3 regions of the Actinomadura formosensis genome follow, and region 1 is predicted to be linked to each of the others. Evidence: riboswitches for the same ligand, from Rfam matches in the RefSeq annotation. Region 1 holds a riboswitch; each other region holds the start of a gene.

Region 1 (9,395 bases):
CCGCGCCGCTGGCCGGGCGGGTGGCCGCCGCGCTGCGGTCGGGCGCGTGGGGCCCCTCGCGCTTCGCGCTGGAGGCGGCGACCGGGTGGATGGCCGACGGCACGGTCGAGGCGGTGACGCGCGCCAAACGCGCGGACGCCGCCGCCCGGCGGCGGATCGTCGCCGAACGTCTCGCGGGCGCCGCCGTCCGGTCCGGCCCGTGCTCCTACTTCTGCTGGTGGGACCTGCCGCCGCGGTGGCGGGCGGAGACGTTCGTGGCGGCGGCCGCGCGGCGCGGGATCGCCGTCACGCCCGCCGCCGCGTTCGTCGCCGGGACGGGCGCCGCCCCCCGCGCGGTCCGCATCGGCCTCGCCTCACCGCCGCGGGACACCCTGGCGCACGCGCTGGACGTCCTCGCCGAGATCGCCGCGGGCGGCCCCGACGACTTCCCCGTCGACTGACCCGGCGCCGCGCCGCGGGCGTTCAGGTGCCCGCGCGCTCGACGACGGCGGCCCATTCCTCCAGCAGCGCCTGGGCGGCGTCCGCGTCCGGCCCCTCGGCCCACAGGTGCGTGACCGCCTCGGCCGGGTCGGGCAGGACGAGGGTCCAGCGTCCGTCGTCCTCGACCACGCGGACGCCGTCGGTGGTGTCGATCGTGCGCACCCCGGCGGCCTCGACGACGTGCCGCATGACGCTGCCCTTGGCCGCCCAGGGCGTCGGGACGGAACGGCGCAGCAGATGCGCCGCGGGGATGCGGCGGTCGATCTGCGACAGCGTCAGCCGCGTCCGCGCCACGAGCCCGACGAGCCGGACGAACGCCGCGATCCCGTCCACGGTGCCGCTGAACTCGGGCATCAGGAAGCCGCCCCGGCCGTCCCCCGCGAAGATCACGCTGGGCTGCGCGGCGGCCTTGGTCAGGACGTCCTGGGAGGTGGAGGTCCACTCGACCTGCACGCCGTGGAACCGGCACACCTGCTCGGCGACCCGCGTCGTCGTCACCGGCAGCGCCACCTTGCCGCCGCGCCGCTCCGCCGCGACCAGGTCGAGCATCACCAGCAGGGCCCGCTCGTCGCCGACCAGCTCGCCGTTCTCGTCGACCAGGGAGATCCGCTCCCCCACCGGATCGAACCGGACGCCGAACGCGGCCCGCGCCGACGAGACGAGGACGCCGAGCCGCTCCAGGTCGCGCATCCGCTCGGCGAGCGTCTCGGTCGGGTTGGCCTCGTCCAGCCCGGCGTTGCGGGTGAGGACCTCCACGCCGACCTTGCCGAGCAGGTTCGGCAGGACGAGCGAGGCGACGCCGCCCGCACAGTCCAGGACGATCTTCAGCTCGGCCTCGCGGACGCCCCGCATGTCGACGCGGCGCAGCAGGTCGCGGGTGTAGCTCTCCACGACGCGCGGCGGGTAGGTCAGCTCGGCGATCTCGCCGGGGAACGCGCGCCGGTACTCCTGGCGGCCGAAGACGCGCTCCAGCTTGCGCTGCGCCGCCAGCGACAGGTCGGCGCCGCCCGGGTCGAGGAACAGGATGTCGACGCCCTGGGGGTCGCCGAGCGTGGTGCGGATGTAGATGCCGCCGGCGGCGTCCTCCCGCCCGGTCTCGAACCGGGTGACGGTCAGCGGTGTCGCCTCCAGGTCGTTGACGTTGATCGCGCTGGCGGTCAGGGCGCTGTTCACCGCGCGTTTGAGGGTGCGGGCGGCGCGGGAGACGTCGCGTCCGGTGACGACCGTCGAGCCCTTCTTCAGCGTCGTCGCGTAGGCGCTGGCGAGCCGGACCGCCAGCTCCGGCGTGATCTCCACGTTGACGAGCCCGGACACGCCGCGCGGCCCGAACAGGTTGCGCTGCCCGCGCGACTCCCAGATGACGCTGGTGTTGACGACCGCGCCGGCCTCGATCGTCTTGAACGGGTAGACCTTCACCCCGCTGGAGACGTACGCCTCCGCCTCGATGACGCACTCGTCCCCGATGACCGCGCCCTCCTCGACGCGGGCGCCCGCCATGATGTCGGTGTTCTTGCCGATGACGCAGCCGCGCAGGTTCGTGGACGGCGCGACGAACACGTTGTCGTGGACGATGGCCCGGTGCAGGAAAGCGCCTTCCTTCACCACGACGTTGCTGCCCAGGACGGTGAACTCGCGCAGTTCGACGCCCGCCTCGACCTTCGCGTAGTCGCCGATGTAGAGGGGGCCCTTGAGGACGGCCTCGGCGTCCACTTCGGCGCCTTCGGCGACCCACACGCCCGGGGACATCTCGAACCCGCCCAGGTCGATGCCGACCTGACCGGACAGCATGTCCGCCTGGGCCTTGAGGTAGCTCTCGTGGGTGCCGACGTCCTCCCAGTAGCAGTCGGCCACGTACCCGAACAGGCGGGCGCCTTCGGAAAGCAGCTTGGGGAACACATCACCGGACCAGTCGACCGGCTCGCCCTCGGCGACGTGTTCGAGGACCTCCGGTTCCATCACGTAGATGCCGGTGTTGACGGTGTCGGAGAAGACCTGGCCCCAGGTGGGCTTCTCCAGGAACCGCTGCACGCGGCCCTCGTCGTCCACGATGATGATGCCGAACTCCAGCGGGTTGGGGACCCGCTTGAGCCCGATGGTGACGAGCGCGTCGTTCTCCTTGTGGAACCGCACCATGTCGGTGAGGTCGATGTCGGTGAGCGCGTCCCCGGAGATGACGAGGAACCGCTCGTCGCGCAGCGCCTCCTCGGCGTTCTTGACGCTGCCGGCCGTACCGAGCGGGATCTCCTCCGTCGCGTAGCTGAGCGACATGCCGAGTTCCTCGCCGTCGCCGAAGTAGTTGCGGATCAGCGCGGCCAGGAACTGGACGGTGACGACCGTCTCGGTGAACCCGTGCTTCTTCAGCAGCCGGAGCACATGCTCCATGATCGGCCGGTTGACCAGCGGCAGCAGCGGCTTGGGCTGGTTGGCGGTCATCGGACGCAGCCGCGTCCCCTCGCCACCCGCCATCACGACGGCCTTCATCGGGGGGTCTCAGCTCCCTTCTGGTCGCCGGCCGGCGGTTCCGCGCGCGGGACGCCCCGGCCGTCCGGCTCTCGTGCCGGCCCCGCCCCCGGTACCGGCTCGGGGGCCGGGGACGAGCCGCGGCCGGCCAGCACCAGTTGCCGCGTCTGCGTCCAGTAGAGGACGGCCGCCCACCAGTACAGGCCCGTTCCCCAGATGGCGAAGGACCATCCGATGACCTTCGCCACCGTCGCCGCACCGCCGTCATGGTCGCCCAGCAGCAGCAGCGGGAAGGCGTACAGCAGGCACATGGTGCCCGCCTTCCCGATGAAATGGACGGGAAGCGTGCTGGCGTACCCCAGCCTCCGGATGATCGGCGCTATCGGCAGGATCGCGAACTCGCGGGCGACCAGCAGCAGCACCAACCACAGCGGGATGACGTCACGGATGGTGAGCCCGACGAGCGTGGCCAGGATGTAGAGGCGGTCGGCGGCCGGGTCGAGCACCACGCCGAGCCTGCTGGTCTGGTTCAGCGCCCGCGCCAGCTTCCCGTCCAGCCAGTCGGACAGGCCGGCGAACACCAGCACGCCGAGCGCCCACCAGTCCGCCTCCACCAGAATGAGCCAAAGGAACAGCGGGACACCCACGAGCCGTGCCATGCTGAGCATGTTGGGCACCGTGAAGATCCGGTCCTGCGGGGCCTCCTGCACTGTGCTCACCGACGCGTTCGCCTCCCCCAGCTCCCCCTAGATCCTGACCCTACCGGTAAGGGTTCGAAAGACCCCGATAGCGTCCGTCCATGCGTTGGACGGTGCACGGGGAGAGGTCGGTCTACGACAGCCCCTGGATGAGCGTGAGGCTGGCCGATGTCGAACTGCCGGACGGACGCCGGTTCGACCACCACCTCCTGCGGGTGCGGCCCGCCGCGGGCGTCGCGGCGGTCGACGGGGACGGCCGGGTCCTGCTGATCTGGCGGCACCGGTTCATCACCGGCCAATGGGGTTGGGAGATTCCCGGCGGACGGGTCGAACCGGGCGAAGATCCCGCCGAGGCGGCCGCGCGGGAGCTGATCGAGGAGACCGGATACCGCGCCGGGACGCTGCGGCACCTGCTCGACGTACGGCCCTCACCGGGTGTTCACGATGGCATCCATCACATCTACCGGGCGGACGGCGCCGAGCGCGTCGGCGAGCCGGCCGACGTGGAGGCCGAGCGGATCGAGTGGGTGCCGCTGGCATCGGTCCCCGCGCTCGCGGCGCGCGGGGAGATCGGCTCGGCGTCCACCCTGGCGGGTCTGCTCTACCTTGCCGCGGTGGGCTGACGGCGCCCGCGGGCGCGGGCGCGGCCGCCCGGCGTCACGTGCCCGGCTCGCGGGCGAGGATCGGCTTCACGTCCAGGACGGGGGTGCCGTCCAGGGCCTCCAGGTCGCGGACGCGGACGCGGTGGCCGGTGACCTGCAGGACCTCGACCGGGTGCAGGCCGATCGGGTTCGGGCGGTCCGGGGACCGGGTCGCGAACACGCCGCGCAGCGGAGCCCGCGCGTCGTCGCGCGGGTGGACGCGCAGGACGTCGCGGGCCGACCGGTGCAGCCAGGTCAGCACGAAGATCCGGTCGCCCGCGCGCAGGCCCTCCAGCGCCGGGAGGACGTCCGGCTCGAAGACCAGCCACGCCTCGGGGGCGCCCTCCGTTCCCTGCTTGGGCGCGGACGCCCGGTCGGTCAGCGGCGAGGAGACATACCCCACCGGGGTCAGCGTGAACTCTTGGTGAAGGTCGGACATGAGGTGATCCTCTCAGGCCGTCGCGCGGGCGCGTTCTATCCCATGATCGGCGGTTGCGGCAACCGGGGTGTGCCGGGTTAGCGTCGGGCACGACAGATCGCGGGGGCCCGGCGAACCGGGCTGAGATAGCGGCTGGGACGGCCGCTGACCGCATGAACCTGACCGGGTAATGCCGGCGTAGGGAGAGATCGAGTCGTCATGACAGAACGTGTGGTTCCAGCCGCCCGCAAGACCTACCTTCAGGGTTCGCGCCCGGACATCCGGGTTCCGATGCGGGAGGTGCCGCTGACCAACGGGGACGTCGTCGTCCTGTACGACACGTCGGGGCCGTATACCGATCCGGAGCAGGACACCGACGTCCGCAGGGGGCTGCCCGCGCTGCGGGAGGCGTGGATCGCCGAGCGCGGCGACACGGCCCCGTACGACGGGCGGGCCGTGCGGCCCGAGGACGACGGGCGGCGGCCGTCACCCGCCCGGACCGCTCCTGCGGGGGGTGCGCAGGGCGGCACCTCGCAGGGGGCCCGCGAGCATTTCCCGCCGCGCCGGCCCCGGCGGGCGACCGGGGGCGCGGTGACACAGCGCGCCTACGCGGCGCGCGGGGAGATCACGCCGGAGATGGAGTTCGCCGCGCTGCGGGAGGGCGTGCCGCCGGAGTTCGTCCGCGACGAGCTGGCGGCGGGGCGGGCGGTGCTGCCCGCGAACGTCAACCACCCGGAGATCGAGCCGATGGTCATCGGCCGGAACTTCCTCGTCAAGGTGAACGCCAACATCGGCAACTCGGCGGTGGCGTCGTCGATCGAGGACGAGGTCGAGAAGATGACGTGGGCGACCCGGTGGGGCGCCGACACGATCATGGACCTGTCGACCGGCAGGGACATCCACACGACACGGGAGTGGATCCTGCGGAACTCGCCGGTGCCGGTCGGGACCGTCCCGCTGTATCAGGCGGTGGAGAAGGTCGGCGGTGATCCGGCGGAGCTGACCTACGAGGTCTTCCGCGACACGGTGATCGAGCAGGCCGAGCAGGGCGTGGACTACATGACCGTGCACGCCGGCGTCCTGCTGCCGTACGTGCCGCTGACGGCGCGGCGCAAGACCGGGATCGTGTCGCGGGGCGGGTCGATCATGGCCGCGTGGTGCCTGGCGCACCACAAGGAGAACTTTCTCTACACCCGTTTCCGGGAGCTGTGCGAGATCTTCGCCGCCTACGACATCACCTGGTCGCTCGGGGACGGCCTGCGCCCCGGCTCGATCGCGGACGCCAACGACGAGGCGCAGTTCGCCGAGCTGCGCACGCAGGGCGAGCTGACGAGGATCGCGGCCGAGTACGGCAACCAGGTGATGAACGAGGGGCCGGGCCACGTCCCGATGCACAAGATCAAGGAGAACGTCGACCTGCAGCAGGAGTGGTGCGACGGGGCGCCGTTCTACACGCTCGGGCCGCTGACGACCGACATCGCGCCCGGCTACGACCACATCACCTCGGCGATCGGCGCCGCGATGATCGGCTGGTACGGGACCGCGATGCTCTGCTACGTCACGCCGAAGGAGCATCTCGGGCTGCCGGACCGCGACGACGTCAAGGCCGGCGTGATCGCCTACAAGATCGCCGCGCATGCCGCCGATCTGGCGAAGGGGCATCCGGGGGCGCAGGCGTGGGACGACGCGCTGTCGGACGCGCGGTTCGACTTCCGGTGGGAGGACCAGTTCAACCTGTCCCTCGACCCGGACACGGCCCGCGCGTTCCATGACGCGACGCTGCCGGCGGCGCCGGCGAAGACCGCGCACTTCTGCTCGATGTGCGGCCCGCACTTCTGCTCGATGAAGATCACCCGGGACGTCCGGCGGTACGCCGACGAGCGCGGGCTGGCCGCCGGCGAGGCACTCACCGCCGGGATGCGGGAGAAGGCCGAGGAGTTCAAGGCCGCGGGCGGGCAGGTCTACCTGCCGCTTTCCCCGTCCGGCTCCTGACGGCCGCGCGGGTCCGCCGCGGTGGCGTCCGCGGCGGACCCGCGCATCCCGGCGCGGGCCGGGGCTGTCGGCGCGGATAGTATCGAGGGACCGTTCCAAAGCCGCGGATTCCCTTGTACCGCCGCAGACCCCAGCCCCGCCGGGAAAGGACCGACGACCCACGTGACCAGCGACGACACGCCGAAGGCCCCCGCCCGTGCGGTGCGCGCCGACGTGCGCCGCAATCGCGCGCGGCTGCTCGCCGCGGCCCGCGAGACGTTCCAGCGCGACGGGGCCGATGCGTCCCTGGAGGGCGTCGCCCGGCTCGCCGGCGTCGGCATCGGGACGCTCTACCGCCACTTCCCGACCCGCCAGCACCTCCTGGAGGCGCTGCTCGCGGACGTCTACGCCGAGCTCGCCGCGGCGGCCCGCGACCTGCTGCTCTCCCCCGCCCCCGGCGAGGCGCTGATGACGTGGCTGCGGGCGTTCATCTCACAGGTGACGGTGTTCCGCGGCATGGCGGCCTCGGCGGTGGTGTCGCTGCGCGACGAGCGGCCCGAGCCGTCCCGCCGGGCGATGTGCGAGGCGGGCGAGGCGCTGTTCGCCCGCGCGCAGCGGTCCGGGGACGCGCCCGCGGACGCGGCGTTCACCGACGTCCTGTGGCTGACCGGCGCGATCGCGGCGGTCACCGAGCGGGAACCGGAGGCCGCGGGCCGGCTGCTGTCGCTCGCCGCCACCGGAATGGTGCCGGGCAGGCGGTAGGTCAGCCCGTCTCCGGGACGGGCAGGACACGGCGCGGCCCGCGCGGCGCCCCTCCCCGTTTGCGCCATTCGCGGGGATAGCCGACCGACACCTCGATGTGCGGGACGCCGCCGGTCCAGATCGTCCGGGGAATGTGCAGGTGCCCGTAGACGACCGACGCCGCCCCGAACCGGTCGTGCCAGTCGGCGGTGCGCTCGGTGCCGCACCACTGCGCGAACTCCGGGTACCACAGGACGCGGGTGGGCTCGCGGACGAGCGGCCAGTGGTTGACGAGCACGGTCCGCGTCCCCGGCTCCAGGGCGGCCAGCCGCGCCTCGGTGTAGGTGACGCGGGCATCGCACCAGGCGTCCCGTGAAGGGTGCGGGTCCGGGTGAAGATAGACCTCGTCGGTGCACACGACGCCCGCCTCGTGCGCGACCGCCAGGGCCTCTTCCTTGGTGGACGTCCCCTCGGGCCGGAACGTGTAGTCGTACAGGACGAACAGGGGCGCGATCGTCACGGGGCCGCCGTCGCCCTCCCACACCGGATACGGGTCCTCCGGGGTCAGGACGCCCGCGGCGCGGCACATGTCGACGAGCCCGCGGTAGCGGGCCTCGCCGCGCAGCCGCACCGGGTCGTCCTTCACGGTCCACAGCTCGTGGTTGCCCGGCGTCCAGATCACGGTCGCGAACCGCTCGCGCAGCGTGCGGAGCGCCCACTCCACGTCGGAGAACCGCTCGGCTACGTCGCCGGCGACGATCAGCCAGTCGCCGCCGGCGGCCGGTCGCAGCCCCTCGACGAACGCGCGGTTCTCCGGGAAGCCCACGTGCAGATCGCTGATTGCGTAGACACCGCCCATCCCGTGATCGTAAGCCCCGTCCCCGCGGCGGCGGCCGGTCAGGTGTCGGCGCCCCAGAGGTAGAGGCCGAGGCTCATCGCGAGGAGGCTCGCCCAGGAGGCGAGGGCGCGGACGGTGTTCCAGGCCGTCCAGCGGCCCGCGTAGTCCGACCAGATCCGTGCCGCCTCGGCCGGGTCACCCGGAACCGTGACGCGGTCCAGGCTCTCGTTCATCGGGATGTTCACCGCGAAGCTCGGGAGGAGCGCGCCGGCGAGGTACACCGCGGCGGCGGCGAAGAAGAGGGCGGCCGCGGGCTTGCGGCCGAGGGACAGCAGCAGTGCTCCCGCCGTGATCGCCAGCACCGGCACCAGCAGGAACGCGGCGATGAAGACCGGATTCTGGATCTTCTGGTTGACGCCCTGCATGGCGTCGATCGCCGAGCCCGGCTTCGCCGCGTTCAGGCCCGGCATCACCCCGGACGAGAAGCCGAAGAACGTCCCGGCCATTCCGGCCGCCATGACGATGGACAGGACCGCCGACACGGCGGCGAAGGAGAATTTCATGGAGGCTCTTCCGATCAGGTGTTCCAGCTGCCGGTCGCGGCGGTTTCCGTCTCGATCACGGTGTTCGTCATGTCCCCGAGTCAACCGGCGGGCGGTCCCGGCGGACATCGCCGAGGCGCTCGCCCGCATACGCGAGCGTCTACGCTTGCCGCATGGACGCTCTGGCCGACCTCCTCGACGGTCCGCGCGCCCGGGGGGCGTTCCTGCTCCGCTCCACCCTCGCCCCGCCCTGGTCGATCCGGATCCAGGACGAGGCGCCGCTGACCCTGATGTCCATGGTCGGGGACGACGCGTGGCTCATCCCGGACGGCGGGGAGCCGCGGCGCGCCCGCCCGGGCGACATGGTGATCTTCCGGGGGCCGGACCCGTACACGGTCAGCGACGACCCGGCGACCGAGCCGCGGGTCGTCGTCCACCCCGGGCAGGTCTGCACCGCCCCGGACGGGACGAGCCTGTCGCGGGAGATGGCCCTCGGCGTCCGGGCCTGGGGCAACGCCCCGGACGGGCCGGCGGTCATGCTGATCGGCACCTATCCGATGCGCGGCGCCGTCACCCGGCGGCTGCTGGCCGCGCTGCCGCCGATCG
Region 2 (9,395 bases), 850 kb from region 1:
TCTCCCGCCGGTCGGTGACCCACGTGGAGGCGCAGGGCGACTACGTCCGGCTGCACACCGCCGAGGGCGGCTACCTGGTCCGGATGCCGCTGTCGGCGCTGACCAAGCGCTGGGAGGCGGCCGGGTTCATCCGGATCCACCGCAGCACCCTGGTCGCGTGCGCGCACATCACCGAGGTGCGCTTCGACGGCGGGCGCGCGGCCGTCCGGATCGGAGACGACCTGCTGCAGGTCAGCCGCCGGCACACCCGCGAGGTGCGGGACCGGCTGGTGCGCAAGTTCCACCATCCGGACGAGGACGAGGCGGGGAAAGGGCGGCGATGACCGGTGAGCGCCGGGCCCGGCGCCCGATGAACGTCCGAGATTCGTCCGCGAACGGCGCCTCCGCCGCGTGGACCGTCCCCGCCCGACCGCTCGTCCCGCATAACCGACCGCTCATCGCACGACTACACTACGCACATCTCTGATTACATACCGCTTATCGAGGGCTGCGTTTTCCTGGTGCCGCCCACCACACCCCGCGTCTAGTGTTCTCAGTGACACCACAAGCCACACCGCCACCGGAGGGGCGGGCGGCCGTGCCCCGGCCGCGACACCTCCCACAACAGCAAATCCGGAGATCCGGCCACGCCGGATCGTGTCGCCGGATCCCGTACCGGGGGGGTGGGATCCGGCGACCTGCGGCTCGGGCGTCGCTGAACAGTCGGGGGGTTGTTCAGCGACGCCCGAGCTCTTTTTTTATTGCTTTGCTCTCGGCGTCAGGCGCTGGCGCGCCTTCCTTCAACGAGCAAAGCGGCGATCGCTGGCATCGCTCCGGCTCGCCCAGGGGCTCGCTGCGCGATCAGGTTCTCGCTTCGCTTGAACCTGCCTTCGGACGCGATCGCAACGCGGCGGGTTGTTGCGGGCCGAGGTTAAAGACAGCGTGCCTTTCGGTTGCCGCATGGCTGGGTGGGCGTAGCAGGTGGGTTTCTGCCGCGTCGTATCGGATGGGTTTTGGTGGGCGTTTTAGGGGGTGCGGAGGCGTTTCAGGGTTTTTATGTCGTTGGCGTGGGGGGCGGGGGCCCGGCCGGGGGTTTCGATGATGAAGGGGACGCCTGCGGTGGCGGGGTGGTGGAAGAGGTCGGCGAAGGGCTGTTCGCCTATGTGGCCGGCGCCGATGTTCTCGTGGCGGTCTCTCGCGGACGCGCAGGGATCCTTGGAATCGTTGGCGTGGATCAGTTTCAGGCGGCCCTCGCCTACGGTGGCGACCAGGGCGTCGATGGTGTTCTTGACGCCGCCGGGGGCGGCCAGGTCGTGGCCGGCGGCGAAGGCGTGGCAGGTGTCGAGGCAGACGCCCAGCTTCGGGTGGTGCTCCAGGCGCTCGAAGAAGGGGCCCAGCTCCTGGACCCTGCCGCAGAGCATGTTGCCTTGGCCCGCCATGGGCTCCAGGAGGAGGTCGGGACCGTCCTCGGGGATCTCGTCGAGGAGGGGGAGAACGTGCTCGTGGATCTGCGTCATGGCCTCGTCGTAGGTCTGGCTGACCGCGGAGCCGGTGTGGACGACGACACCGCGGGCGCCGATGGCGCGGCCACGGGCGAGGGAGTGCCGGACGGTCGCGATGGACTTCGCGAGGGTCTCGGGGGTGGGGGAGCCGAAGTTGACCAGGTAGGGGGCGTGCACGTAGACGGGGATGCCGTGTTCGCGGAGTTTCGCGTCCTCGGCGGGGCGGCCTTCGGGAAGCGCCCAGCCGCGCGGGTTGGCGACGAACACCTGGACCGCCTCGGCGCCGATCTCGGCGGCGTATTTCAGGCCGCCGGTGGCGAGGCCGCCGGCCACGGGGACATGCGCCCCGACGGGGCTGTGCGGTGAGGTCATGGCCGATTCAGCCTAACGGGTCACGGCCCCCGGACGATGGTGACGGTGGAGCCGCGCGGGAGCTCGCCGCTGGACGGAGACTGGAAGCGCACGATGTCGCCGCCGAAACCCGTCACGTTGACCTTGAAGCCGGACTCCTTCAGGGCCTTCCTGGCTTCTTGCACGCTGCGGCCGGTCATGTCGGGCACCGGGACGTTCTGGTCGTCGCCGCCGTCGTCGCAGCCGAACTGGAACGGGCCCGCGTCCACGATGCAGTCGCGCTTGTTGACGACGATGGTGACGTCGTCGCCGCGGGAGACGCCGGTTCCCTCGGCCGGGTCCTGGCTGACCACGGTGTTCGGCTCCTTGCCGTCCACCCGCTTCTTCTGGACGGTGACGTTCAGCCCCATGGAACGCAGCCGGTTGGCTGCGGCGTCGCCGTTCTGGCCGACCAGGCCGGGCATCGACATGCCGCCGGAGACGACGATGTCGACGGGCTCGTCGGGGGACTGCCTCTCGCCGGCGTCCGGGTCGGTGCCGATGACCCTGTCCTTGGCGACGGTCTGCGAAGGGCTCGTGCTCGTCCGGCCGACGGAGAAGCCCCTGTCCTTGAGGGTCTGCCTGGCCTCCTCCAGGGTCTTGCCCTCGACGTCCGGCACCTCGCGGGGAGTGATGCCCTTGGACGGGGTCAGCGTGACCGTCTGGCCCTTGGCGACGCGGGCGCCCGCGGGCGGGTCGGACTTGACGACACCGCCCCGGTGGACGCGGTCGTCGTAGACCGCCTTCGCGGTCCGCACGTCCAGCCCCTTGGACTCCAGCAGATCGCGGGCGTCGGAGACCTTCATCCCGATGATCGAGGACGGGACGTGCTCGTACTGGCCGGACGTCTGGTACCAGACCGCCCACCCCAGGATGAGCGCCGCGACCGCGCCGATGGCGACCATGACGTAACGGCCGGTCAGCGCTCCGATCGCGCGGTCGGTCCTGGTCTGCGGCGGGACGTGCTCCGGCGGCGTCGTGTGCGCGTCCAGGACGGCGGTGCGCTCGTGGACCGGTGCCTCCAGCACGCTCGTGGCGTTGCGGGACGCCTCCTCGATGCGCCGGTCGAGGTCGCGGGGGAGGCCGCCGGCCACCTCGGCGACCTCGGCGAGGTACTGGTTCGCGTCCTGCGGACGGCGGGCCGGGTCGTGGCTCGTCGCGTCGGTGACGAGGGCGTCCACCCGCGGTGGCAGCCCGGGGACGACGCCGGACGGCGGCGGGACGGTCTCGTTCACGTGCTTGTAGGCGACGGCGAGCGGCGTGTCACCCCGGTGGGGGAGATGCCCGGTGAGCAGCTCGAACAGCATGATCCCGGCCGCGTACACGTCGGAACGGACGTCGGCGTTGCCCGACAGCACCTGCTCGGGGGCGAGGTACCCGACCGTCCCGATGATCATGCCGGTCTTGGTCATCTTGCTCGCGGTCTCGGCGCGGGCGAGACCGAAGTCGGCGACCTTGACCTGGCCGTCCTCGGTGATCAGGACGTTCTCCGGCTTGACGTCGCGGTGCACGAGACCGGCGCGGTGCGCGGCGCCGAGCGCGGCCAGCACCGGCTGCACGATCTCCAGCGCGGCGCGCGGGCCGAGCCGTCCGAGCGAGGTCAGCGTGTCGCGGAGCGTGCGGCCCGCGACGTACTCCATCACCAGGAAGACGTGCTCGCCGTCGGTGCGCTGGTCGTAGACCGCGACGACGTTCGGGTGGGACAGCGCCGCCGCGGCCTTGGCCTCGCCGATGAAGCGGGCCACGAAGTCCTCGTCGGAGGCGAGCCCGGCGTGCATCACCTTGATCGCGACGGTGCGGTCGAGGCGGAGGTCCCGCGCGAGGTAGACCGTGGCCATGCCGCCGCGTGCGATGCGGGACTCAATGCGGTAGCGCCCGTCGAGCACCCGCCCGACGAGTGGATCTGCGACCGTCGTGTCCATCGGTGCGAGTTTACGGGTGAACCCCCGCGGATCTCATCAACCGAGAGTATGAGCCTCGATGAGGCCGGAGGGAGACTCCTCCCGGGCGCCCGGTTCGGGAGCGGCCGGCCGACCGCGGCGGCCGGCGCCGCGGGACACGGCCACCCCGGCCAGGCAGAGCAGGCCGCCGGCGAGGGTGACCAGGCCCGGGACCTCGCCGAGGAACAGCCACGACATCGCCACGACGAGCGCGGGGACGGCGTAGGTGGTGGCGCCCATCTTCCCGGCGGACGTCCGGGCCAGCGCGTAGCCCCAGGTGGTGAACGCGAGCGCGGTCGGGAAGACGCCCAGGTAGAGCATGTTGAGAGTGGCGCCGGCCGGGGCGTCGGCGGCCTGCGCGATGAGCTGCCCGGAGAACGGCAGGCAGACGAGCGCGCCGATCGCGCACGCGAACGTGGTGAACTGCAGCGCGGAGGCGTGCCGCAGCGCGGGCTTCTGGCTCACCACGCCCGCCGCGTACGTCACGGCGGCGACCACGCAGAGCAGCACCCCGCCGACGGACGCGCGGCCCTCGCCGGACATCGACAGCCCGACGACGGCGGCGCCGGTGAACGACACGGCCAAGCCGATCACCAGCCGGGACGAGACGCCCTCCTTCAGCAGCCAGCCGCCGAGCAGCGCGATGAGCAGGGGCCCGATATTGACGACGAGGGCGGCGGTGCCGGCGTCCACGAGCTGCTCGCCCCAGTTCAGCGCGACCATGTAGGCGCCGAACCACAGCACGCCCGCGGTGACGATGCCGGGCCAGGCCCCGCGCGGCGGCAGGCCCTCCCGCCGGACGAGCCACAGGACGCCCAGCACGAGCGTCCCGGACAGGAGGCGGCCGAGGGCGAGGGCACCGGGCCCGTACTCGGCGCCGGCGCTGCGGATCGAGACGAAGGCGGACGCCCAGAGCACCACCGAGACGGTGGCGGCGGCGACCGCGCGCTTGTCGACGCGATCCGTGTTCATCTGCTGCATGTCACGCACCTTAGATCGGGGTCGTTTCCACGAACACCGAAGTGAGACGCCGGGTTGCGGCATGTCCGCGGGGTGCGGCAGACCCAGTCTGGTAACGCGCAGATTTCAGGTCCAGCGAATATTTCTACAGGGAACGCTTTAGTGATTCTACGAAGTGGCGAGCCCCTCGAACGGGGAGGACGCCTGCGCGTAGCGGCGCATCGGGATGCGTCCGGCCAGCCGGGCGAGCCGTCCGCCCTCCACCGCGTGCCGCATCGCCGCGGCCATCCGCGCCGGATGCCGGGCGCGGGTGACGGCGGTCGCGAGCAGCACGGCGTCGCAGCCCAGCTCCATGGCGAGGGCGGCGTCGGACGCGGTGCCGAGCCCGGCGTCCAGGATCACCGGGACGTTCGCCCGCTCGACGATCAGCTCGATGTTGTGCGGGTTGCGGATGCCGAGACCCGACCCGATCGGGGACCCGAGCGGCATCACCGCCGCGCACCCGATCCGCTCCAGGCGATGCGCCAGCACGGGGTCGTCGCTGGTGTACGGCAGGACGACGAAGCCGTCGGCGACGAGCTGCTCGGCGGCCTCGACCAGCTCGATCGGGTCGGGCAGCAGCGTGTGCTCGTCCGCGATGACCTCCAGCTTGACCCAGTTCGTGCCGAGCGCTTCACGGGCGAGCTTGGCGGTGAGGACGGCCTCCCCGGCGGTGAAGCAGCCCGCCGTGTTCGGCAGCACCCGGATGCCGCACTCGGCCAGGACGTCCAGCACCGAGCCGCGTGCGGACGGGTCCACCCGCCGCATCGCGACCGTGGTCAGTTCCGTGCCCGACGCGGTGAGCGCCTCCCGCAGCACGTGCATGCTGGGCGCGCCGCCGGTCCCCATGATCAGCCGTGAGTCCAGTTCCTCCCCGGCGATGACCAGCTTGTCCACGTTTCAGCCTCCCTGTGCGGTGTCCTTACGGGGACCGACCTCAGCCGCCCTGGACGGCGGTCAGCACCTCAAGGCGGTCGTCGTCGCGCAGCGTCGTCGCCGACCACGCCGACCGCCGGACGACCTCGTCGTTCAGTGCGGCCGCCACACCGGTCCCGGCCGAGGTGACGGACGCGACCGCGTCGGCCACGCTCGCGCCCTCCGGCAGCTCGCGCGGCTCACCGTTGACGATCACCTTCATGCCTGCACCTCGGCGGAGAAACGGTCGGGGGAGAACGGCCCGGCGATCTCGGGGACGGGACCGTCCAGCAGCATCGCCGACAGGATGTCGGCGCTCAGCGGGGTGAGCAGGATGCCGTTGCGGAAATGCCCGGTCCCGGCGATGAGGCCGGGCAGCGCGGTCGGGCCCATGACCGGCGCGTTGTCCGGGGAGCCGGGACGCAGCCCCGCGGTGACCTCGACGAATTCCAGCTCGGTGACGCCCGGCACCAGCTCGCGTGCGTCCCGCAGCAGCTCCCACAGCCCGCCGGCGGTGACACGCGTGTCGAACCCCAGCTCCTCCTGGGTGGCGCCGATGACGACCTCGCCGTCCGCACGCGGCACCAGGTAGACCGGGGAACCCTTCACCAGGCCCCGGACGGTGCGCCGCAGGAACGGGACCCGGGTGCGGAGCCGGATCACCTGGCCCTTCACCGGGCGGACGGGCGGTACCGTCCCGGGCGGCAGGCCCTCCAGGTCGGCCGACCACGGTCCGGCCGCGAGCAGCACCCGGTCGGCGCGGATGACCGTCCCGTCGTCCAGCCCGACCCCGGTCGCCGCGCCGCCGTCGACGACGATCCGCGCGGCCCGCCGCCGCACGAGCCGGGCCCCGAACCGCTCGGCCGCCGCCAGCAGCGCCGTGCCGAGCCGGCGCGGGTCGATCGAGCCGTCCCGCGGGGCGAGCAGCCCGCCGCGCACGCCGGGTGCGAGCATCGGCTCGGCCCTGCGGCACTCCCTGCCGGTCAGCGCCTCGGCGGGCAGGCCGAGGCTCTCCTGGAAGCGGCGCAGGTCGTCCAGGTACCTCAGGTCGTCGGCGTCGAACGCGACCTGGACGAGCCCGTCGGTGCGGTAGCCGGTGTCCAGGCCGGTCAGCTCCTCCAGTTCGGCGACGAACGCGCCGTAGCGGTCGCGGGACGCGAGACCGAGCCGCAGCAGCGGCTCCTCGCCGTAGGTCAGCTCGCCGACCGGGGCGAGCATGCCCGCCGCGACCGATGAGGCGCCGCTCATGGGGGAGGGGTCGACCAGGGTGACGGCGGCGCCCCCGGCGGCGGCCCGCCAGGCGGTGGCGAGGCCGATGACCCCGGCGCCAACGATGACGATCTCCATGTGCGCTCCCTTCGCCGGCATGATCCGGATCAGGTCCGGCGGTCGGCGGCCCGTTCAGCCGCCCTCTCAGCCCGGTCGCACCGGACTCCCGCGCTCTGTGTGGTTTTATCCGGTCCCCACCTTACGACCTCGGTAAAGCGCACCGGTGCCTGGACAGGTGTCCACCCGAAAAACGCGGCCGAATAGGGTGGCCGTCATGCAGAGGGTCATCGTCGTGGGAGGCGGGCTGGCCGGCGTGCGCGCCGTGGAAGCCCTGCGGAGCAAGGGGTACGAGGGGGCGCTGACGCTCGTGTCGGCGGAGCGGCACCGGCCTTACGACCGGCCGCCGCTGTCGAAGGCCGTCCTCAAGGGCGAGTCCGACGACACGACGGTCGACGCGGACTGGGCCGCGCTGCGCTGCGACCTGCTGCTCGGCGAACGCGCGACCGGCCTGCGCCTGGACGAGCCGGGACGCGGCGGCGTACTCGCGTCCACGGCGGGCGACCTGCCGTTCGACGGGCTGGTCATCGCGACGGGGGCGACTCCGATCACGCTGCCGGGGGAGGGGCGGCAGCACGTCCTGCGGACCATCGACGAGGCCCGCGAGCTGCGCGCCCGGCTCACCGAGGGCGCCCGGGTCGTGATCGTCGGGGCGGGCTGGATCGGCGCCGAGGTCGCCACCACCGCCGCCGGGAAGGGCTGCGCGGTCACCGTCGTGGAGGCGGCCGACACCCCGCTCTCGGGCGCGATCGGCCCCGAGGTCGGCGCGCTCACCGCCCCCTGGTACGCCGAGGCGGGCGTCGAACTGCGCACCGGCGTGAAGGTCGCGGAGGTGCGCGACGACGGCCTCGCCCTGGCCGGCGGCGGCCGGATCGAGGCCGACGAGGTCGTGGTCGGCATCGGTGTCCGCCCGGCCGTGTCCTGGCTGGACGGCTCGGGCCTGCCGACCGAGCGCGGCGTGGTCACCGACGGCTCGTTCCGCGTCTACCAGGGCGAGGAGGACCCCGGCGCCCTCCGCCCGGACGTCGTCGCGGTCGGCGACTGCGCCGCGTGGTGGTCGGCGCGGTACGGGCGGCGGCTCCTGGTCGAGCACTGGGACACCGCTCTCAACGCCCCCGAGGTCGCCGCCGCGTCGCTCCTCGGCCAGGACGCCTCCTACGACGCGGCCCCCTACTTCTGGTCCGAGCAGTTCGGGCGCATGGTGCAGTACGCGGGCAGCCACGCCGCGTCCGAGCGGCTCGTCCACCGCGGCGACCCGGCGGAGCGCAAGTGGGCGGCCGTGTGGCTGACCGGTGACCGGCTCGACGCGATCCTCACCGTCGACCGGCCCCGTGACCTGGTGCAGGCGAGGCGGGTGATCGCGGCCGGGACCCCGGTGGACCCCGAGGCGATCGCCGACCCGGACGTCCCCGTCCGGCAGGCCGTTCGCCAGTAGCGGGCGGTGCCGGAAGGTAACGGCTGTTCAGGGGGTTTGAGGCTTTCGAAGGCGTGGTAGCAAGGGGGCGTGACGCAGATGCACGCAACCGTTGACAGCGCACTCGACCCCCGGACCGACGCCCTCGCCGGCGAATGGCTCACCCTGAAGGAGACGGCCGAACGGCTCGGGATCAAGCCCAACCGGATCAAGCAGCTCATTCACGAGCACCGGATCCTCGCGGTGCGGCGCAGCGGCGAGCCGATGGTGCCCGCGGCCTTCATCAAGGACGGGCAGGTCGTCAAGGGGCTGCCCGGTACGCTGACGCTCCTGTCGGACGCCGGATTCGACGAGGTGGAGACGATCCGCTGGCTGTTCACCGCCGACGACACGCTGCCGGGGACGCCCGTGGAAGCGCTCGCCGAGAACCGCGGGACCGAGGTGCGCCGCCGCGCCCAGGCCCTCGCTTTCTAGAGACCACCCGGTACCAGCGGACGAAGCAGCACATGGCACGATCACGGGGTCACCCGGGACGGGACCACTCCCGCCGCGTGACCCCGTGACCACCCGTGCGGCGATCTGATCTGAAAGGACGTGCCCCGGCCGTGTCCAGGCACCTGCCCTCCGAACGCGCCGTCGCGCTGCGCGCCCGGCTCAGCCGGGCCCGCCTCTACCTGTGCACCGGCGCGCGGGAACGGCAAGGAGATCTGCCGGAGTTCCTCGACGCCGTCCTCGGCAACGGCGTCGACATCGTCCAGCTCCGCCAGAAGGGCCTGGAGGCCCGGCAGGAGATGGCCTACCTGGAGATCTTCCGGGCGGCGTGCGAGCGGCACGGCGCGCTGCTGGCGGTCAACGACCGGGCCGACGTGGCGCACGCCGTCGGCGCGGACGTGCTGCACCTCGGCCAGGACGACCTGCCGGTGCCCGCCG
Region 3 (9,395 bases), 3.5 Mb from region 1:
GCACGTTCAGCCACCTCCCCGACTCCAGCCGGAACGTGAGCATCTCACCGAGCACCGGGATGTCGAACGGCAGCGGGCGGCCGATCGCGTTCTCCGGCGGGATGCCGGTGAGGGCGTGCGCGGCCGGGTTCCACTGCCGGACGACGAGGTCGTGGTCGAGCACGGCGATGCCGTCGGCGCTGGAGTCGATCACCGCGCGCTCGTGCGCCCGCTGCCGGACGACCTCCGCGTACGCGACGGCGTTGCCGACCGCGACACCGGCGTGCCCGGCGAGCAGTTCGAGCAGTTCGAGCTCGGTGTGCCCGGCCTTGCCCCCGGAGAAGAGCGCGTACAGCGCACCGTACGGCCGGCCCTGCAGGTAGGACAGGCCGAGCGCGATCGTGTGCAGGCCGGGCAGCTCCGACCAGATCAGGTCGCCGAGGCGCTGCCGGCCCGTGGCGAGCTTGACCGTCTTGCCCGACCGCAGCAGCTCCCCGACCAGGCTCGACCGCAGGTCGGCGGACGTCCCGCGCATCCGCTCCGGCAGTCCGGACAGGCTGACCAGCCGCAGGCGCTCGCCCTCGATCCGGACGAACCCGGCCGCGTCCGCGCCGGTCAGCTCGATCAGCGCGGCGGTGATCCGGTCGAGGACGGCCGCGAGGTCCAGTTCGGCGTTCAGGTCGGTGATGATGTCGTTCAGCCGCCGGACGAGCCGGGCCCGCTCGGTCATGTGGTGCTGGGCGATCTCGCCCTCCTCGACCGGGTGGTACACGCCCACCCAGCCGAGCAGCGTCCCATCCGGGTCCTTCAGCAGGCTCGTGTCGATGCGGACGTCGATGAGCCGGCCGTCCCGGTGGGAGCGGCGGGTCGCGATCGAGATCTGCCCGCCGTCGCCGGCGCGCCGGGTGAGGAGCCGTTCCTGGACGGCGTTGTGCTCGGCCCTCAGCTCGTCCGGGACGATCGGGGGGACGTGGCCGATCACCTCCTCGGCGGTCCAGCCGAACATGCGCTCGGCGGCCGGATTCCAGACGGTGACGCGGTGCCGCCGGTCCACGGCCACGATCGCGTCGGCGGCGCTCTCGATGACGGCGCGCGCGATCGGATCATGGACGTGCTGATACACGTCTGTCATCGTGCCACCGGATACCGGCACGGCGCCGGGTAACTTGCATCGAAAATTGCCACGTGAACCTTACCTTTCGGTAAGGCTACCGCCTGGTAATCCGTCCGATGAGCAGCGCGGCGATCCCCGCGACCAGGAACGACAGCAGCGAGGCGCTCATCCAGTCCTGCGGGCCGAAGTGCAGCGCGTCCCGGACGTCCCGCCAGAAGTCCGCCCAGTGGCGCACCGTGCCCGGGTTGATCAGCTGGTAGACGACGAACCCGGCCGTCCAGGCGGCGATCATGCCCCAGCGGGACGGCGCCCGCCGGGAGACGTCCCAGCCCTCCCGCGCGCGGCGGCGGCCGAGGAAGAAGTCGGCGGCGAGGACGCCCAGCATCGGCACGAACACCGACCCGATCAGCAGCAGGAAGCCCGCGTAGTCACCGATGTCCAGCACGAGCGCGAGGACGGTGATGCCCACGCCGAGCGCCACGCTCAGCACCCGGCGGTCGGCGCGCGGGAAGAGGTTCTGGATCGACACGGCGGTGGAGTAGGTGTCGGCGAACGACTGGTCCGCCTCCCGCAGCACGAACACCGCGAAGAACACCACGCCGAGCGTCGCGCCGAGGAACGGGTCGAAGATCCTGGTGGTGTCGCCCGCGACCAGCGCCAGCGCCAGCAGGCCGAGGACGTAGGCGATGATCTGGGTGATCGAGTAGCCGACGGACGCGGCACCGAACGCCGCCCGTTCCGTCCGTGAATGCCGGGTGTAGTCGGCGGCGACCGGCACCCAGGAGATCGACACCGCGAGCGCCGCGTCCGCACCGACCCAGAAACCGCCCCACGACCCCCGCGTGAGGTCGGGCAGCGGCTGCCGGACGAGTTCCACGTAGAAGTAGACGAGCGCGATCGCCACGGCGACCGTCACGTAGCGGCGCAGCAGCCGCACCGAGCCGAGCGGCCAGATCGTCAGCACGGTCGTGATCGCGCCGGCGGCGATCACGTAGGCCCAGCGCGGCACGCCGTCCCACAGCTCGCGCGCCGCGTCCGCGATCACGATCAGCTCGAACGTCCCCCAGCCGACCAGCTGCGCGATGTTCAGGATCGTCGGCGCGTACGACAGCCGGGCGCCGAACAACCCGCGCAGCAGCACCATCGCGGGCTGGCCGGTGCGGGCGCCGGGGACGGCGGCGAGGCCGAGCATCAGCCCGCCGAGGATCGTTCCAACGGTCATCGCGACGATGCCCGCCATGATGGAGATGGTCGGCCGGCCATCGGCGTCCGGCGCGAGGACGGTGTAGGCACCGGAGAAGGCCAGAAGACTGACACCGAGGTTGGCCCAGAACGCACTCTGGTCCCAGAACCCGAGGACCCTGGGGGCGGGCTCATCGAGGGTGAAGGGGACCTCGTTGTTCGGCCGCTCGTCGCTAGGGCGCTTTTCAACGTCGGACGTCACGGGACACACACTCCCTACGCCGGCATTACCCGGACAGGTTCATGCGGTCGGCGACGCCTTGCAGGCCGCCCTCTCAGCCCGGCTCTGGCCCGAGCTCCCGCGGTTATCGGTCGCCCCGATCGTACAACCGCCCGTCAACCCCTAAAAGGGGGCATACGGAGTAGATCAGGCAACGTACGGCGGGCCGCCGCCGGCGCACTCCATCGGCCGTCCGGCCTCCGCCCAGCTCTTCATCCCGCCGTCGACGTTCCTGACCAGCCAGCCCGCCTGGTTGAGCGCCACCGTCACCTGCGCGGACCGCTGACCGGACCGGCAGATCACGAAGACCTCCTGGTCACGCGGTATCTCCCCGGCGCGGTCGCCCAGCTGCCCCATGGGGATGTGGACCGCCTCGGGCGCGTGGCCCGCATCCCATTCGTCCTGTTCCCGGACGTCCAGCAGATAGCCGTCCGGCGGGACGTCGGCCGCACCCACGGCCGGTACGTCTTCCCCGAAAATCATCACACCCCCCATGGAACCGCGCGAAGCCCCCCTGCGTCGAATCACGCATGCGGTATCGGACGCTCCTATTCGCAGCGCCCGGGCTGGCCATGCTCCTCTCACTGGCTGCCTGCGGCGACGAACAGGCCAACGGAAACCCCGCCGACCGGCCTTCGGGCACCACGTCCGTGCAGCCCTCCGGCACCCCGGCGGATTCGCTGACCATCACCCTCAGGGCCTCCCCGGAGGCCCCCGCCAAGACCTGGAAACTGACCTGCGACCCTCCTGGCGGTACCCATCCGAAAGCCGCCGACGCATGCGCGGCCCTGAGCAAAGCCAAGGAACCCTTCAAGCCCGTCCCAAAGGGCCAGATGTGCACCCAGATCTACGGCGGTCCCGAGATCGCCACGGTGAAGGGCACCTGGCAAGGCAAGGAGATCGACACCGAGTTCACCCGCAAGAACGGCTGCCAGCTCCACCGCTGGAGCCAGGTCGCCCCGCTCTTCGGGGACGTCCCGAAGGTCCGCTGACCTCCGGCTGAACGAGCCATCCCCGTTCCGGCTCGGTTCCCACGACCCCTCAGGCCCCGGCGTCCCGCCGGGGCCTGATCGTTTCCTGCGGGGACGTCCCGGCGGTGCCGCCACCGGATGCGGTCAGATCCAGCCGCCGATGCTGCGGTTCTGGGAGACGGCGGTGTCGAAGGCCAGGGGGCAGGCCAGGATGAGAGTGCGCATCGGTTCCGGCGGCTGGACGTACATCTGCAGGACGTACCGGTCGGCCCCGGTGAACACCTGCGACAGCAGTTCGCCCACCCCGTCGAAGCCGCGCTGGATGCGGGCGATCTCCTGCTGCCGCCAGTCGGTGACCCGGCCGCTCAGCAGTTCGTAGTAGCCGATCTGCTGCTCCTGCGCGGTGAGGATCTCCCAGCCGCGCATCGCCCGCTTGCGCAGGTGCCCGATGAGGCCGCCCTGCGGGGTGAGCACCTGCATCCGGGGCGTGCCCATGAACCCGTACGGCTTGTAGAAGAGGAAGTACGGCATGCCGTCGGGACGGAAGATCGACAGCCTGCGCTCGGCCTTGGTCTGGCTCGCCTGGTTGATGACCCGCAGCGCCTTCTTCGCGCCGCTCACGCCCTCTTCCCGGACGTACGCCGCGGGCTGCCCCTGCGGGCTCCAGATCGTGTAGTTGGCCTCGGTCGAGAAGAACTGCGCGGGCTGGTCGTAGACGAGGATCGGCGAACCGTAGAGATCCGGGGCGCCCTGCGGGGGCACCTGCCGCTGCGGCGGATATCCACCCTGCTGAGGCGGCGCATAACCGGCCTGCTGCGGCGGGTAACCGGCCTGCTGGGGCGGGTAGCCGCCCTGCCGCGGCGGGTATCCGTAGCCGGGCTGCGGGGGTCCGGGCGCGTACGGCGGAGCGGGCACGGCGGCGGGCGGGGGCGGGCCGTAGCCCGGATGCCGCGGGGGACCGTAACCAGGGCCACCGGGTCCGGCGGGTGGGGGCGGGGGGTATCCCATGGACGGCTCCTGAGCACGGCGATCATCGCTGATGTCTCGCGACACGATACGCCGCATTCGCCCGGTGTCTCCGGCTCACCGGCGGATCCGCACCGGCCGATCTCACCTGAGCAGGCGGGACATCCGGCGGTCGGCGAGCGGCTTGCCGCCCGTCTGGCAGGTGGGGCAGTACTGCAACGCCGAATCGGCGAACGACACCTCGCGCACGGTGTCGCCGCAGACCGGGCATTTCTGGCCTGCTCGGCCGTGCACCCGCAGGCCGGTCTTCTTCTCGCCCTTGAGGTCCTGCGCTTCGAGGCCGCGCGAGCGTTCCACGGCGTCCCGGAGGGTGGTGACGATCGCCTCGTGCAGGACGGCGACGTCCTCCTCGGTCAGCGATGCGGCGATCTTGAAGGGGGACATCCCGGCCGCGTGCAGGACCTCGTCCGAGTAGGCGTTGCCGATGCCGGCGATCACCTTCTGGTCGCGCAACAGGCCCTTGATCTGCGTGCGCCTGCCCGCGACGATCCCGCCCAGCGCGGCGGCGGTGAAGGCGTCGTCCAGCGGGTCGGGGCCGAGGGACGCGACGCCCGGCACGTCCGACGGGTCGCGGACGACATAGACCGCGAGGCCCTTCTTCGTGCCGGCCTCCGTGAGATCGAAGCCCGAGCCGTCGTCCAGGTGGACGCGCAGGGCCAGCGGGTTCCTGCCTCCGGGCCGGACGGGTTTGGCCGGGATCTCGTCCCGCCAGCGCAGCCAGCCGGCGCGGGCGAGGTGGATCACAAGGTGCAGCCCGTCGACGTCCAGGTCGAGGAACTTGCCGTGCCGGGCCGCGCCGGTGACGGTCAGCCCGCCGAGCGCGGTCACCGGCGGGTCGTAGGTCTTCAGCGCGGAGACGGCGAGAACATCGACGCGGGCGACGGCATGGCCGACCGCCCGCTCCCGCAGGAACTCCGCGAGCGCCTCCACCTCTGGTAGCTCAGGCATGACCTCAGTATCGGCGAACCGTCCTCGGAAAGTCGTCCACAGGGGTGCGGGCACCTGTGGAAAACCCTGGGGATAACGTGTGACCCGAATCTCGAAATAACCCATACCCCCCTGGGGTTGTGACAGCGGCACGGTTATGGCAGCATGAGGAACGTCAGATACCCCCCAGGGGTAATATCGCGAAGGAGACGCCGATGAGCACCGCCACCTACACCGTCACCGGCATGACCTGCGGTCACTGCGTGAGCTCGGTCACCGAGGAGGTCGAGCAGATCGCCGGCGTGACCGGCGTCGAGGTCGACCTCGCGACCGGCGCGGTCACCGTCACCAGCGAGACGCCCCTCGACGACGCCCGGGTCAAGGCCGCCGTCGAGGAGGCCGGATACGAACTGAAGGCATGACCGGCGCGCGCCCCGCCGTTCCAGCGAGCGAGCGGGGTGCGTCCGGTGGAGACGAGTGGAGTGGATCGGCATGAACAGCGCGACCAAGGTGGGGGCGTACGCCCTCGGTCTCGCCGTCGTCTTCGGCGGCGCCGCCGGGATCGGCAAGGCCGCGGGACCCGTCGGCGGCACCGCGGAGATGGCGTCGCACGAGGGCGACGGCGGCGGGCACGGGTCCGGCGGGCACGGGAGCGGCGGGGGCGCCGCCGCGGCGCCGCACGCCCCGGGCGGTCTCCAGGTGTCCGAGGACGGCTACACGCTGACCCCGCGCAGCACGACCGTGGCCCCCGGCGAGAAGACCGACTTCCGGTTCACCATCAACGGGCCGGACGGCAAGCCCGTCACCGGGTTCAAGCTCCTGCACGGCAAGCGCGTCCACCTGATCATCGCGCAGCGCGACCTGTCGGGGTTCCAGCACCTGCACCCGACCGAGATCGGGGGCGGTGTCTGGACCGTCCCGGTGGAACTGCCGGAGCCCGGCGTGTACCGGTTCTTCACCGACGTCCAGCCGGACGGCGCGCCCCGGCAGCTGACCCTGGGCACCGACATCTTCGCCCCGGGCGACCTGCGGAGCACGCCGCTGCCGGAGCCCGAGCGGGTCGCGAAGGTGGACGGGTACGAGGTCGAGCTCACCGGCGGTCTCACTCCCGGCAGGTCCACCGAACTCACCCTCACGGTGAGCAAGGACGGCAGGCCGGTCACCGACCTGGAGCCGTACCTGGAGGCGTACGGGCACCTGGTCGCGCTGCGGCAGGGCGATCTCGCCTACCTGCACGTCCACCCGGACGGGGAGCCCGGCGACGGCGAGACGAAGCCCGGCCCCGGCATCACGTTCTTCGCCGAGGCGCCCAGTTCCGGCGCGTACCGGCTGTACCTGGACTTCAAGCACGGCGGCAAGGTCCGCACGGCCGAGTTCACCGTGCACGCCGGCGCTGCCGGGGTACCCGCCGAAGAACCCGTGCAAGGTCACGATGACCAGCCGCACACGCACTGACGTCCACGCGATCGAGGCAGAGGAGGAGCGATGAGCACGGACATCGAGTCCGGGCGTATCGAGCTGGCGATCGGCGGGATGACGTGCGCGTCGTGCGCCAACCGCATCGAGCGGAAGCTCAACAAGATGGACGGCGTGACCGCCACGGTCAACTACGCCACCGAGAAGGCCAGCGTCGAGTTCCCTCCGGGGGTGTCCCCGGAGGAGCTGGTCGCCACCGTCGAGAAGGCCGGCTACACCGCCGAACTGCCGGCCCCGCCGCAATCCGACCCGGGTGCGGCGCCGGAGCCGGACGACGGCCTGCGTCCGCTGCGGCAGCGGCTGATCACCGCGGTCGTGCTGTCGGTGCCGGTCATCGCGATGGCGATGATCCCGGCGCTGCAGTTCGAGGCGTGGCAGTGGCTGTCGCTGACGCTCGCCGCGCCGGTCGTCGTCTACGCGGGCTGGCCGTTCCACCGGGCCGCGGCGATCAACCTGCGGCACGGCACGGCGACCATGGACACGCTGATCTCGCTCGGCACGATCGCCGCGTTCGGCTGGTCGCTGTGGGCGCTGTTCTTCGGCACCGCCGGTGAGCTGGGCATCAAACACGGCTTCGAGTTCTCGATGACCCGCTCGGACGGGTCGATGAACATCTATCTCGAGGCCGCGGCCGGCGTGACCATGTTCATCCTGGCCGGACGCTACTTCGAGACGCGGTCCAAGCGCCGCGCCGGCGCCGCCCTGCGCGCCCTGCTCGAACTGGGCGCGAAGGAGGTCTCGGTCATCCGGGACGGACGCGAGGAGCGCATCCCGGTCGACCGGCTCGCGGCCGGGGACGTGTTCGTCGTCCGCCCCGGCGAGAAGATCGCCACGGACGGGACGGTCGAGGAGGGCTCGTCCGCGGTGGACGCGTCCATGCTGACCGGTGAGTCGGTCCCGGTCGAGGTCGGGCCGGGCGACGCCGTGGTCGGCGCGACCGTGAACGCGGGCGGCCGGCTGCTGGTGCGCGCGACCCGGGTCGGCGCCGACACCCAGCTCGCCCAGATGGCGCGGCTGGTGGAGGAGGCGCAGACCGGCAAGGCGCAGGTGCAGCGGCTCGCCGACCGGATCTCGGGGATCTTCGTCCCGATCGTGATCGCGCTCGCGGCCGGCACGCTCGGCTTCTGGATCGGCACCGGCGAACCGCTCGCCGGGGCGTTCACCGCCGCGGTCGCCGTGCTGATCATCGCCTGCCCGTGCGCGCTCGGCCTCGCCACCCCGACCGCCCTCATGGTCGGGACGGGACGCGGCGCGCAGCTCGGCATCCTGATCAAGGGCCCGGAGGTGCTGGAGTCCACCCGCACCATCGACACCGTCGTCCTGGACAAGACCGGCACCGTCACCACCGGGAAGATGGCCCTGGTCGACGTCATCACGGCCGACGGCGTGCCGCGGGACGAGGTGCTCCGCCTGGCGGGCGCGCTGGAGAACGCGTCCGAGCACCCCATCGCCCAGGCGATCGCGAAGGGCGCCGCCGAAAGGGTCGGCGAGCTGGGCACGGTCGAGGACTTCGCCAACGTCGAGGGCCTCGGCGTCCAGGGGATGGTGGACGGCCACGGCGTCCTCGCGGGACGTCCGCAGCTGCTCGCCGAGTGGTCGCAGCACCTCACGCCCGACCTGGAGCGCGCGATGGAGAAGGCGCAGGCGCTCGGCCACACCGCCGTCGCGGTCGGCTGGGACGGCGAGGCCCGCGCGGTGCTCACCGTCGCGGACCAGGTCAAGCCGACCTCGCGGGAGGCGATCGGGCAGTTGCGCGCGCTCGGGCTGCGCCCGGTCCTGCTGACCGGCGACAACGAGACGGTGGCCCGGACGGTCGCGGACGCGGTCGGGATCGAGGAGGTCATCGCCGAGGTTCTGCCGCAGGACAAGGTGGACGTGGTCAAGCGCCTCCAGTCCGAAGGCCGGACCGTGGCGATGGTCGGCGACGGGGTCAACGACGCCGCCGCGCTCGCCCAGGCCGACCTGGGGCTCGCGATGGGCACCGGGACGGACGTGGCGATCGAGGCGTCCGACCTGACCCTGGTGCGCGGCGACCTGCGGGCCGCGGCGGACGCGATCCGGCTGTCGCGCCGCACGCTCGGCACGATCAAGGGCAATCTGTTCTGGGCATTCGCCTACAACGTGGCGGCCCTGCCGCTCGCGGCGACCGGCCTGCTCACCCCGATGATCGCGGGCGGCGCGATGGCGTTCTCGTCGGTCTTCGTGGTCAGCAACAGCCTCCGCCTGCGCCGCTTCAAGCCGCTGACCGCCGGCGAGGACGGCACCGTCCCGCCCGCCGCGGAGCCCGGCCGGCGGGAGGTCGCCACGACCCGCTGATCCTGCGGTCACGAGCGCGCGGTCCCGCCCGGGGCCGCGCGCTCACGCGTTCGCGCGGCACCGGCGGGACGGGTCAGGGGCGGAGGGTGGCCAGCAGCGGGGCCAGCGCAGGGTCCCGGGCGGC

What was found. A riboswitch is a leader RNA that binds a small molecule or an ion and turns the genes downstream of it on or off. The one in region 1 is predicted to bind thiamine pyrophosphate.
Region 2: another riboswitch for thiamine pyrophosphate. It lies ahead of thiO (glycine oxidase ThiO); the one in region 1 lies ahead of thiC (phosphomethylpyrimidine synthase ThiC).
Region 3: another riboswitch for thiamine pyrophosphate. It lies ahead of ACQP1N_RS00380 (purine-cytosine permease family protein); the one in region 1 lies ahead of thiC (phosphomethylpyrimidine synthase ThiC).

What each region holds. Positions count from the first base shown of each region.
Region 1 is NZ_CP192011.1:3,531,223-3,540,617, reverse strand. It holds gene ACQP1N_RS16660 (PLP-dependent aminotransferase family protein) at 1-440, shown strand, start outside; gene ACQP1N_RS16655 (sugar phosphate nucleotidyltransferase) at 463-2,961, opposite strand; gene ACQP1N_RS16650 (CDP-alcohol phosphatidyltransferase family protein) at 2,958-3,608, opposite strand; gene ACQP1N_RS16645 (NUDIX hydrolase) at 3,740-4,261, shown strand; gene tsaA (tRNA (N6-threonylcarbamoyladenosine(37)-N6)-methyltransferase TrmO) at 4,296-4,718, opposite strand; TPP riboswitch at 4,808-4,921, shown strand; gene thiC (phosphomethylpyrimidine synthase ThiC) at 4,917-6,689, shown strand; gene ACQP1N_RS16630 (TetR/AcrR family transcriptional regulator) at 6,852-7,430, shown strand; gene ACQP1N_RS16625 (metallophosphoesterase family protein) at 7,432-8,268, opposite strand; gene ACQP1N_RS16620 (DUF1772 domain-containing protein) at 8,307-8,810, opposite strand; gene ACQP1N_RS16615 (cupin domain-containing protein) at 8,963-9,395, shown strand, end outside.
Region 2 is NZ_CP192011.1:2,682,995-2,692,389, forward strand. It holds gene ACQP1N_RS12695 (LytR/AlgR family response regulator transcription factor) at 1-323, shown strand, start outside; gene ACQP1N_RS12700 (deoxyribonuclease IV) at 1,005-1,853, opposite strand; gene pknB (Stk1 family PASTA domain-containing Ser/Thr kinase) at 1,874-3,793, opposite strand; gene ACQP1N_RS12710 (DMT family transporter) at 3,830-4,792, opposite strand; gene ACQP1N_RS12715 (thiazole synthase) at 4,940-5,659, opposite strand; gene thiS (sulfur carrier protein ThiS) at 5,748-5,948, opposite strand; gene thiO (glycine oxidase ThiO) at 5,945-7,072, opposite strand; TPP riboswitch at 7,062-7,174, opposite strand; gene ACQP1N_RS12730 (NAD(P)/FAD-dependent oxidoreductase) at 7,269-8,486, shown strand; gene ACQP1N_RS12735 (Rv2175c family DNA-binding protein) at 8,565-8,939, shown strand; gene thiE (thiamine phosphate synthase) at 9,071-9,395, shown strand, end outside.
Region 3 is NZ_CP192011.1:70,089-79,483, reverse strand. It holds gene ACQP1N_RS00385 (sensor histidine kinase) at 1-1,111, opposite strand, end outside; gene ACQP1N_RS00380 (purine-cytosine permease family protein) at 1,188-2,537, opposite strand; TPP riboswitch at 2,532-2,648, opposite strand; gene ACQP1N_RS00375 (rhodanese-like domain-containing protein) at 2,703-3,035, opposite strand; gene ACQP1N_RS00370 (SSI family serine proteinase inhibitor) at 3,128-3,547, shown strand; gene ACQP1N_RS00365 (hypothetical protein) at 3,671-4,534, opposite strand; gene ACQP1N_RS00360 (Fpg/Nei family DNA glycosylase) at 4,637-5,500, opposite strand; gene ACQP1N_RS00355 (heavy-metal-associated domain-containing protein) at 5,695-5,901, shown strand; gene ACQP1N_RS00350 (hypothetical protein) at 5,972-6,934, shown strand; gene ACQP1N_RS00345 (heavy metal translocating P-type ATPase) at 6,965-9,271, shown strand; gene ACQP1N_RS00340 (MarR family winged helix-turn-helix transcriptional regulator) at 9,345-9,395, opposite strand, start outside.